One region of the Bacillus sp. Hm123 genome, then DNA from elsewhere that is predicted to be linked to it. Evidence: riboswitches for the same ligand, from Rfam matches in the RefSeq annotation. Region 1 holds a riboswitch; each other region holds the start of a gene.
The links. A riboswitch is a leader RNA that binds a small molecule or an ion and turns the genes downstream of it on or off. The one in region 1 is predicted to bind S-adenosylmethionine.

Region 1 (3,688 bases):
TCAAGCTCCCGACTGTATTGCTCAATAAACAGCATAATATCCTTTTCCGGTTGCGGCGGCAGCTTTTTCTTCAACTTTTTTTCGGGCTTCTCCTTATTTTCTGATGAATCTAACGACCATAAATCATCATAGGGACTGACCCTTACTTTCTCTTCTTCCTCTTCTTCATTTTTCCAAGGCAATTGGGGGCGAATTAAAGACGGATCAATATGCTCTTCAATGGCTAACACCGCATCTAAAAACTGTTCAACCGTCTCCTTGCCATAATCGATTTCATATTGGTGAATACGATCAGCTGTCGCCGCCATACTTTCAACCATATGACGATTCGTTTGACTAAATCGGACATTACTTTTAAAGAAATCACAATGAGCGAGTACATGGGCAACAATTAATTTGTTTTGAATTAACGAATTCGTATCAAGCAAAAAGGCATAGCATGGATTAGAATTAATTACTAATTCATAAATTTTGCTCAACCCAAGATCATACTGAAGCTTCATTTTAAAAAACTGTTTTCCGAAGCTCCAATGAGAAAATCTTGTCGGCATTCCGTATGCGCCAAATGTATAAATAATTTCTGCCGGACAAATTTCATACCTCATCGGGTAAAAATCGAGACCAAACCCAGAAGCAATTTCGGTAATCTCATCAATTGCATACTGAAGCTTCCTCATCTCTACCGCATTCATCTTCACTCCCCCTTTTTTCCTTTACCAATACTTATGAAAAAAAAGAGCAAGACATACCACAAGAAAAAGGCTGACACATTTTAAAGTCAGCCTTTTTGCTTATTTATTCGCTTTTAAACGAGGAAGATTGAATAGTATAGCTACGATCCCACTGATCCCGATTAACACAGGATAAATCGAATAGCTCATAATGCTAATGGGCGAAATACTAGCGAGTCCGGCCGCTGCTAACATTTGGGCTCCGTACGGGATCATCCCTTGAATCAAACAAGAGAACACATCGAGTATACTCGCTGATTTCCGCGGGTCAATGTCATACTCATCCGCGATATTTTTCGCTAGTGGACCAGCAACGATAATTGCGATTGTGTTGTTCGCCGTTGATAAATTCGTTAAGCTAACAAGGGAAGCAATTCCGAATTCCGCCCCTTTTTTAGTGCGAATCCTTTTCATAACAAATTGTAAAATAAATTCGATACCACCGTTGTAACGAATCACTTCAATCATTCCACCAATAATGATGGCAATCATCGCCATTTCCAACATACTGCTGATCCCTTCAGATATCGCTTCAATAAAAGAGAAGAATGTATAGCTACCATCCGATAGGCCGATCATTCCCGCCAAAAGAATACCACCGCTTAATACGACTAGCACATTCATCCCAGCTACAGCCGCTACTAATACAGCTACGTACGGAATAATTTTAATGATTTCGTATGATTCTGCTATTACTATACTTTGCTGTCCAGCAGTGATCATTCCTAAAAAGACAGCCGTGATCACCGCCGCTGGAAGGACGATCAAGAAATTCGTTCGAAATTTATCGGCCATTCTTGTTCCTTGTGTACGTACTGCTGCAATCGTTGTATCGGAAATGATCGATAAATTGTCGCCAAACATCGATCCACCAATGATCGTTGCCATCGCTAAAGCTAGCGGAATCCCCGTTTCATCAGCAATGGCTACCCCAATAGGTGCCAAAGCAACAATCGTTCCGACAGATGTTCCCATCGATAAAGAAATAAAACACGCAATAATGAACAAGCCAACCATTAATAAATTTTGCGGCAAAATAGACAGCGCTAAATTAACGGTTGAATCGACAGCTCCCATTCCTTTCGCTGTAGAAGCAAACGCCCCTGCCAGCAAGAAGATGAAAGCCATTAGCATAATATTTGGATGCCCTGCACCTTTCGAAAAGATATCCACTTTCTCCATAAATGTTTTTTTTCGATTCATCATTAACGCAATCGCCGATGTAATAAATAGAGCAACGATAATCGGCATTTTATAAAAATCACCAGTGGCGATACCACTTCCAATAAAGATCAACAAAAAAATCAACAGCGGAAACAGCGCCCAACCGTTTGCTTTTTCACTCAACTCCTCCACTCCTTCCATAAAATCGCAAAAATAAAAGACCTTTCTGTCAGCAAGAAGAGGTCTCAATGTAAAAAACACCCTTCTTATCTTTCAAGCATCTACTTGCTGGATTTGGCACAGCACTCTATTTAGAGTCCGCTGCCGAGACGTCTTAGGGCCAGTCCCTCAGTCTCTCTTGATAAGAATTGTTCCATATGTTATTGTCAAAAACTTACGAACTTTCCATTTGGAAATTACTTTTTTTGAGTGTAGCCCACTCCGACTATTATACATTGTTCCTGCTAATCAGCAAGCTTTTTTTCATCATGACAGCCTACCCATTATTTGCAGAGAGAACTTTCGCCGCACCGACATATACTATAATCAATTCCTCTTAAAGGAGGGACTGCCTATGGAATATACGGATTACGACCGGGCTCTCTATTATGTCCATCGGTCCGATTGGAACAATTTATTAATTTTAATGGTTAGAACGAATGACCATTTGCTTTCAAAAAAAATTGAGCATTTCCTCCATGCTCGTCGGTTCCCTAATTCTTATTCTGCAGTGGAGCAAACGTTTTATACATTGTTCCACTATATCGAGCACGCCAATTCGCTGAACACGTAAAGAATTCCACCAGAAAGGCGGTTTTCCGAAGAAAGCCGCCTTATTATTATATCATTTGATGAATGTGTTCCATAACCTTTCGCTCGACTTCTTGAAGCTTGAGGTCGCTGCTCTCTAACGATTCGCTAACGACGCCGAAATAAAACTTCACTTTCGGTTCTGTTCCAGAAGGTCGCATACATACCCACGTTTGATCATCTAAGAAATATTTCAACACATTGGAAGCCGGCAATTCAATCGCAGATGTCTCCCCTGTTTGTCCATCAGTCCGCTCACTCGTTAGATAATCCTCTACAATTCTAACAGCCCTGCCAGCGAGTTCTTTCGGTGGCTGTTCGCGGAATGACGATAAGATCGCCTCGATTTTGTTCGCTCCTTCAATCCCTTTTAGCGTAAGGGATGTTAACCCTTCACGATAATAGCCGTGACGACGATAAAGGTCAAGCAAGACTTCATATAATGTTTTTCCTTGTTGTTTATAGTAAGCACAAGCTTCTACTGCCAAAATCGCCGCTTGAATCGCATCTTTATCGCGAGCGAAATCTGCCACTAAATAACCGTAGCTTTCTTCATAGCCAAATAAAAATTGATATTCCCCCGTTTGTTGATACGCTTCAATTTTTTCTCCGATAAATTTAAAGCCGGTTAGTACATCTTCACAAGAAACACCATACGATTCAGCGACGATTCGACCTAGCTCCGATGTCACAATCGTTTTGAACACACGACCGTTTTCCGGAAGTTGCCCCTTTTCCTTCTTTTGTGACAGAATGTAATCCATTAACAGCGCGCCGGTTTGATTGCCTGTTAACAACATATATTCACCGTCTAAATCCTTTACAGCGATGCCAAGTCGGTCAGCATCGGGATCAGTGGCAATTAATAGATCTGCTTGCTCAGCTTTTCCATCGCGAATTGCTAGCTCAAACGCCGCTCTTTCTTCTGGGTTTGGAGATTTCACAGTGGAAAAATTCGGATCTGGCTGTTCTTGTTCAGCGAC
Region 2 (3,688 bases), 1.7 Mb from region 1:
ACGCCGTTTGCAGACCAGCCGTGCTCATCATCACCGATTAAACGACGGTTCGGATCAGCGGATAATGTTGTTTTACCTGTTCCAGAAAGACCGAAGAATAAAGCAACGTCACCTTCGTAGCCAACGTTTGCTGAGCAGTGCATAGGGAACACATCATTTTCAGGAAGAAGGTAGTTCATGATAGAGAAGATGGACTTCTTCATTTCACCTGCGTATTCTGTTCCACCGATTAACACGATACGGCGCTCGAACGAAACGATAATGAATGTTTCAGATTGTGTGCCATCCACTGCTGGATCTGCTTTAAAGTTCGGAGCAGAGACGATTGTGAAGCCCGCTTGATGGTCTTTCAACTCTTCTGCTGTTGGGCGGATGAATAATTGATGAGCAAATAGGTTATGCCAAGCGTATTCATTGATGACTTGGATTGGAAGGCGATGAGTCGTATCCGCTCCTGCAAATCCTTTAAAAACAAAAAGTTCATCTTTTTGTTTTAAATGATCGACTACTTTTGTGTATAATTGATCAAAGACTTCTTCGGAAATCGGTTGGTTAACTGAACCCCAATCGATCTTATCCTTCACAGAAGCTTCTTCAACGATAAATTTATCTTTAGGAGAACGTCCTGTATATTTGCCTGTTTCTGCACGTACAGCACCTGACGCAGTTAACACGCCCTCTTTGCGAGTAAGTACCTTTTCAACAAGCGTAGGTACAGAAGGTTGCATTGTTATATTTGAACCGTTTAGAAGTTCCACAATTTTGCTTGAAACGCTTACAGAGTTCATAAATTAATAACCATCCTTTATAAAAATTTGAAATGTATTTATCTACTCGTTTACTCACAAAACAGTATAGCACATTTGAATGAATAGTCTATACTATATAGCTAATTTTTTTCGTGAATTTCATTTTTTATTTTTCCCCAAAATTTTTTTATAAATATAAATATGAAAGAAGGCGGAAAAAGGCAGATGAGCGGATAAAAATATGATTGACATTATCCATCGAATTTCGTAAGATTTATCTTTGAACGGATACTCTTATCCTGAGCTGGCGGAGGGACAGGCCCGATGAAGCCCGGCAACCTGTTTAAATAGGTATATTACCTATTTAAGACGAAGGTGCTTAAACCTGTGCAAGGTCCAAACCTTGGGCGATAAGAGTGAAAGGCCTATGTTGAATCAACCAACCTTTCCTCTCTTTATGAATTGGAGAGGTTTTTTTATTTTTAAAAGGATAAACTTAGGGAAATGAGTACCGTGAAAATAAAGATCAATTTTGATCCGTTTAAGGAGGAAGTTTCATGACAAAAAAGCGTCGTCTTTTTACTTCAGAGTCAGTAACTGAAGGCCATCCAGATAAGATTTGCGATCAGATTTCTGATGCAATTCTGGATGAAATTTTATCACAGGATCCTAATGCTCGTGTAGCTGCGGAAACTTCTGTAACAACCGGCCTTGTATTAGTAGCGGGGGAAATTACAACATCTTCTTATGTAGATATTAATAAACTTGTTCGCGAAACAATCAAAGAGATCGGCTATGACCGTGCGAAATATGGTTTCGATGCCGATACATGTGGCGTGTTGACTTCTATCGATGAGCAATCTGTAGATATCGCAGCAGGTGTCGACCAAGCTCTTGAAGCACGTGAAGGACAAATGAGCGAGGAAGAAATTGAAGCGATCGGTGCAGGTGACCAAGGTCTAATGTTCGGTTTTGCTTGTAATGAAACAGAAGAGTTAATGCCGCTTCCAATTGCTGTAGCGCATAAATTATCTCGTCGTTTAACAGAAGTACGCAAAGATGAAACACTTGATTATTTGCGTCCGGATGGAAAAACGCAAGTAACAGTAGAATATGATGAAAATGACAAGCCAGTTCGCATTGACACGATCGTTATTTCTACGCAACATCACCCAGAAGTCACGCTTGAGCAAATTCAACGTGACATTCGTGAACAAGTCATTAATCCGGTAGTCCCTGTTGAGTTAATTGATGCAGAAACGAAATTCTTCATCAACCCAACTGGCCGTTTCGTCATCGGTGGTCCTCAAGGGGATGCTGGTTTAACAGGTCGTAAAATTATCGTTGATACGTATGGCGGTTACGCTCGTCATGGCGGCGGTGCTTTCTCTGGTAAGGATCCGACAAAAGTAGACCGTTCTGCGGCATACGCAGCTCGTTATGTAGCGAAAAACATCGTTGCATCTGGTCTTGCGGATAAATGTGAAGTACAGCTTGCTTATGCGATTGGTGTTGCTCAGCCTGTTTCTATCGCGGTTGATACGTTCGGTACGGGCCAAGTATCTGAAGATGTATTAGTAGAGCTTGTTCGCTCGAACTTTGATCTTCGTCCAGCAGGAATCATTAAAATGTTAGATCTTCGTCGTCCGATTTACAAACAAACAGCAGCTTATGGTCATTTCGGCCGTACAGACATTGAACTTCCTTGGGAACAAACAGATAAAGCAGACGCTTTAAAACAACAAGCAAATAACTAATAAAAGTAAGCCTTCCTTTGTTGGGAAGGCTTGTTTTTATTTTTTCTGTATACTTTTATAATATTGAGCTTTCTCAGCGTATTCACGCACGATGCGCTCCATATCTTTCCGATCGTCCTCATTAATTTCTCTAATGACTTTAGCCGGTCGTCCAAATGCCATCGTATTCGGTGGAATCACCTTTCCGGGTGGGACGAGGCTCCCTGCACCGATAAATGCCCCCTCGCCGATTTCGGCATTGTCTAAAATAATCGAACCCATACCGATCAATGCTTTTTTTCTAATTTTACAGCTGTGAAGAATGACTTGATGACCAACAGTCACTTCATCTTCAATAATTAGCGGATTATTTGGACTTTGATGTAAAACCGAGTTGTCTTGAATATTCGTTTTATTGCCAATAATAGTAGGTGCGACATCACCGCGGATGACTGTATTAAACCAAACACTTGATTCTTCTCCGATTGTTACATCACCAGAAATAGTTACGTAGTCGGCGATATAAGCGGAATCTGCGATGGTCGGTGTTTTTTCTTTATATGGATAAATCATGAACACAAGCCCCTTTCTGACTATTAACAAATTTGAAATACTTGCTTTTCATTTTATCTAAAAGATAAACATTTGTATAATAAAGAAAAAGAAATTTTTTTATTGTAAGAAAGGTAAGTTGGGGGTGCGCATATGTGGAAATGGGAAACAGAGCAACAGCCTAGAGGAGTTATTGTCATCGTTCATGGTGCACTAGAGCATCACGGTCGATATGGCTGGTTGATTGAAATGTGGCGTAAGGCCGGGTTTCATGTGGTGATGGGGGATCTTCCTGGTCAAGGAATTACTTCACGCACCCAACGAGGACATATTTCAACATTTAATGATTATTTAACAGCTGTGCAGGAATGGGTGGAAGCCGCCTATCAATTTGATCTACCTGTATTCTTACTCGGACATGGGGTGGGCGGATTAATTTCGATTCGTCTATTGCAGGAGTGGGATTTCGAAGTGGCGGGTGTGATCGTCTCTTCTCCTTATTTAGGAATGGTTTATACACCAGCTAAAATGATTAATGTGATGTCACATAGTCTGAATTCATTCGCTCCGTCATTTAAATTTTCTTATGGAGTAACAGCTGACATGTTAACTCGAAATCAACAGGTGATTGAAGCAGACAAGGAAGATTCG
Region 3 (3,688 bases), 240 kb from region 1:
CGTCTTGAACCTTAATGGCTAAATTCCCGCTCGTTCCCATAAACCAGTCACGAGCGGCCAATTCCTCTTTAATTTCGCTTAGCTCATAAGTGCGGGCCACGAATACACTCATTTTTTCCCCACTCCTTGCAAATTTTCTAACACTTCAATACAGTCATAGAACGTTTCAAACGATTGAAACGGGATCGAAAGCGCCGTACATTTTTCCGATAAATAGTCTCTCGCAATGACCGTATCAGCCACTTTAGCCGCTTGCAAGTCGGTGACTGAATCGCCGATGACAATTGTATGTACGTCAGCATTGGCTAGTTGGCGAATAATCGTTGGCTTGCAGCAGCCGCAATTTTGATTCGGACACTGATCATCACACCGATGAGGCCATTGAATCTGAATCACCTCTCCTCTAAAATCTGCTTCATTGCAATATACGCCGGCAATCGAATCAAAAGACTCTAACATCGGCTTGACGAAAAAATCAATGCCACCACTGACGATATAAAGTGGGATGCCTTGTTGTTTGGCATAGCGAACGAAATCAGCAAACCCCTCTCTAATTTCCGCCGTCTCCAACACAAAGTCGATAATGTCTTGCTGTAAAGAAGAAGGCAATAACACAAACATTTGGCCGACTCCTTCTTGAATACTTATCTTCTGAGCTAGAATCTCATTCTTCAATCTCTCACATTCAGGAGGAGCAAAACGTGCCATAATGCTCGCAATATTATCTTTTTTCGTTACCGTTCCATCAAAGTCACAAAAAATAATTGGCTGTTTCAAGATGTTGTACCATCCTTCCATCCCCATAATCGAATCGCTTCTTGTAATTCAACGCTAGCTGTCGCTTCAGGTAACGGAATCCCTGCTTGCACCGCTTCCACCGCTTGCCGAAATGCTCGGCCGCCACCTTTCGCACCTAACGGATGTCCGTGTACTCCTCCACCGGCATTAATGACGCAGTCTTTGCCAAAATCATTGAATAGAAGTGGCGCAATCCCCGGATGAATACCTGCTGATGGGACTGGGAACGTCGGTTTTAAAGCAGACTCCTGTGTTAACGCTTCTTTCACTTTTAGGACTTTCTCTTTTGCTAGCGCCACGCTTCCATAAGGCGATGGGAACAAAGAAAAATCCGCTCCAGCAAGTCTTGTTAATGTACCTAACAACAAAGAGTAAGAAAGTCCGTACTTTTCTGAAGCAGCGATCGCACCGCTAAAGGCTGGGTGAGCCATAATCGGCAAAGCGATGTCATCATCCTCACGCAAGCTTTGTAGCACATCTAAGCCGTAAGTGAAAACGTTAAATAACAGAATGTCCGCTCCTAACTCTTTCGCTCGCCTTGCTTTCTCCCTTAATTCAAACGTGCGTCCAGTTAAATTGACCGCATACAATGTGTGATGTCCTGTTTCCTCGTATACTTGATTGAGAACTTGTTTTCCTTCTGTCACTCTTTTTTCAAATGGAGTCAGCTCATTGTCAAAAAGAATTTCATCATCTTTCACAAGATCGACGCCGCCCAGTGCCTGTTCTCGCAATTGGTCGAGCAAGTAATCCATATCCCGACCGATCACACCTTTAAAGATGCTCATAATTAATGGGCGATCGTAAATTTTCAATTGTTCACGAATACCGCTAATGCCAAAGCGCGGACCCGGAAAATCAACTAACAGCTCATTGTCTAACTTCAAGTCAATTAATTTCACTTGGCCGTCTAATGATAATTTTCCAAAGGTTGTTGTTAATACTGCAGGAATATCGGTTGAAAAATTCGCTCGTGGAAAATCAATATGAATTTTCGCTATTGTTTTTCCGGAAGTGTCCTCTCCGATTTCCTTGATCTCTCTAACCTGGCCCTTATGTTTTTTTAGTTGCTCCTGTTCAAGCAGTGGCAACTCCGTCCAAGAACCAACTGTTAATCCGAGCGCGATGCCTTCTGCTTTTTTCGATAAACTCGCTTGATCCGCAATGATTTGATAAACAGCTGTGACTCCACTCATCTTTTTTCACCTCACATTTTTTCAATCCCGTATGTGTATGCAATAAAAAAACCTCTTCAAATAAGAAGAGGTTTCCGAAAAAACAACTTCTTATCTGTCAACATATCTGTTGTGAGAATTAGCACCGTGCTCATAACGAGTCGGTTGCCGGGCTTCATCGGGCTCATCCCTCCGCCTGCTCTTGATAAGAACCATTTATTAAATTTGTATATCTCATAGATTAACTAGGATTATGCCACGCTCTTAACAAACTGTCAACAAAATTTTAAAAAAACTGAAAAATCCCCCTTCGACAAAGTTCGGGGAGTGACAGGCACTTGTATATGGTATAATATTCTGAAAAAGGAGGGAGAAATGTGATTGAACAAGTGGTTAAGTCGATTCAAGATGATTATCCAGATGATTTTGCTTGGTGTTATGGTTGTGGTCGTTTAAATAAAGAGGGGCATCATTTTCGAACAGGCTGGGATGGCGAACGAACGAAAACGGTTTATACACCTCGGCCTGAACATACGGCAATTCCAGGGTTTGTCTACGGTGGATTAGTCGCCTCATTAATTGATTGTCATGGAACCGGATCAGCTGCTTTAGCTTTACATCGAAAAAATGGACATGAAGTTGGAGATAGCACTCCTCCTCCACGTTTTGTGACGGCTTCACTTAATGTCAATTTCTTAAAGCCGACACCACAAGACGTACCGTTAGTTGCGGTCGGATCAGTGACCGAAATTCATCCGAAGAAATGGAAAGTCGAAACAGAAGTATTTGCCGGTGATATTGTTTGTGCGCAAGGAGAAGTAATAGCTGTTGTGATGCCAAGTACTTTTGCCAAAAAAGACTGAGCATTCGCTCAACACTAAAAAAGACGAAAGCTATCTTTCACAGGTGGCTTCCGTCTTTTTTTAAGTTCTTTTATTCGACAAAAACCGGGGAGTGACAGGCACTCTCAAGAGGAGCTGGCTTGCCGAAATAATACCCTTGGAAGTAGTCGCATTCAAGATCTTTTAGGCATGCCACTTGTTCAGCGGTTTCCACACCTTCTGCAATGACGTGAAAGCCTAATTCATGAGCGACTTGAATGGTTGCAGCGACAATCGCTCGACTTTTGGAGGAATTCGTTATGTCTTGAATAAAGCTTCTATCAATTTTCACCGATGTAATCGGTAGATTTTTCAAATATTGAAGACTAGAATATCCTGTTCCATAATCGTCAAGCTCCACTTCCATCCCGGCGTCTTTAAACTGCTTAATGAGAGAAATGACAATATCCGGATCTTTAATTGCTACACTTTCCGTAATTTCAAGCTTAATGAAAGAAGGGTCAATCTGATATTTTTTACATAGACTTTGAATGTTCGTAAATAAATGATCATCAAAAAATTGCTTCATAGACAAATTGAAGCCAATCTTCACTGGCTTTTGTAGAGATTGCTGTAGCTTTGGCAAATCTCGCAAAACTATATCGAATAATAAATAACCTAGCGGAATAATCAATCCCGTTTCTTCTGCTATTGGAATAAATTCACCAGGGGAAACAAACCCCAGTGTTTCAGGATTCCAACGTACGAGAGCTTCAAAGGTTGCTCCATGAGTAGGGTAATGAGTAACTCCTATACTGAGCGTCATATAATAAAAGGACTGTTTATACGTGATCGGCTCTTCAAATACTTGATAAATACTTTCAATGATCTCTT

Region 2: another riboswitch for S-adenosylmethionine. It lies ahead of metK (methionine adenosyltransferase); the one in region 1 lies ahead of ACSVDJ_RS04760 (Na+/H+ antiporter NhaC family protein).
Region 3: another riboswitch for S-adenosylmethionine. It lies ahead of ACSVDJ_RS03540 (2,3-diketo-5-methylthiopentyl-1-phosphate enolase); the one in region 1 lies ahead of ACSVDJ_RS04760 (Na+/H+ antiporter NhaC family protein).

What each region holds. Positions count from the first base shown of each region.
Region 1 covers NZ_CM200277.1:906,690-910,377, reverse strand. Annotated here, with positions in the region: gene ACSVDJ_RS04765 (SpoVR family protein) at 1-692, opposite strand, end outside; gene ACSVDJ_RS04760 (Na+/H+ antiporter NhaC family protein) at 792-2,096, opposite strand; SAM riboswitch class I at 2,159-2,263, opposite strand; gene ACSVDJ_RS04755 (YhdB family protein) at 2,470-2,688, shown strand; gene ACSVDJ_RS04750 (phospho-sugar mutase) at 2,735-3,688, opposite strand, start outside.
Region 2 covers NZ_CM200277.1:2,653,233-2,656,920, reverse strand. Annotated here, with positions in the region: gene pckA (phosphoenolpyruvate carboxykinase (ATP)) at 1-788, opposite strand, end outside; SAM riboswitch class I at 1,041-1,166, shown strand; gene metK (methionine adenosyltransferase) at 1,307-2,506, shown strand; gene ACSVDJ_RS13775 (gamma carbonic anhydrase) at 2,543-3,058, opposite strand; gene ACSVDJ_RS13770 (alpha/beta fold hydrolase) at 3,191-3,688, shown strand, end outside.
Region 3 covers NZ_CM200277.1:662,644-666,331, reverse strand. Annotated here, with positions in the region: gene ACSVDJ_RS03550 (methylthioribulose 1-phosphate dehydratase) at 1-112, opposite strand, end outside; gene ACSVDJ_RS03545 (2-hydroxy-3-keto-5-methylthiopentenyl-1-phosphate phosphatase) at 109-798, opposite strand; gene ACSVDJ_RS03540 (2,3-diketo-5-methylthiopentyl-1-phosphate enolase) at 774-1,994, opposite strand; SAM riboswitch class I at 2,082-2,185, opposite strand; gene ACSVDJ_RS03535 (PaaI family thioesterase) at 2,351-2,836, shown strand; gene ACSVDJ_RS03530 (putative bifunctional diguanylate cyclase/phosphodiesterase) at 2,907-3,688, opposite strand, start outside.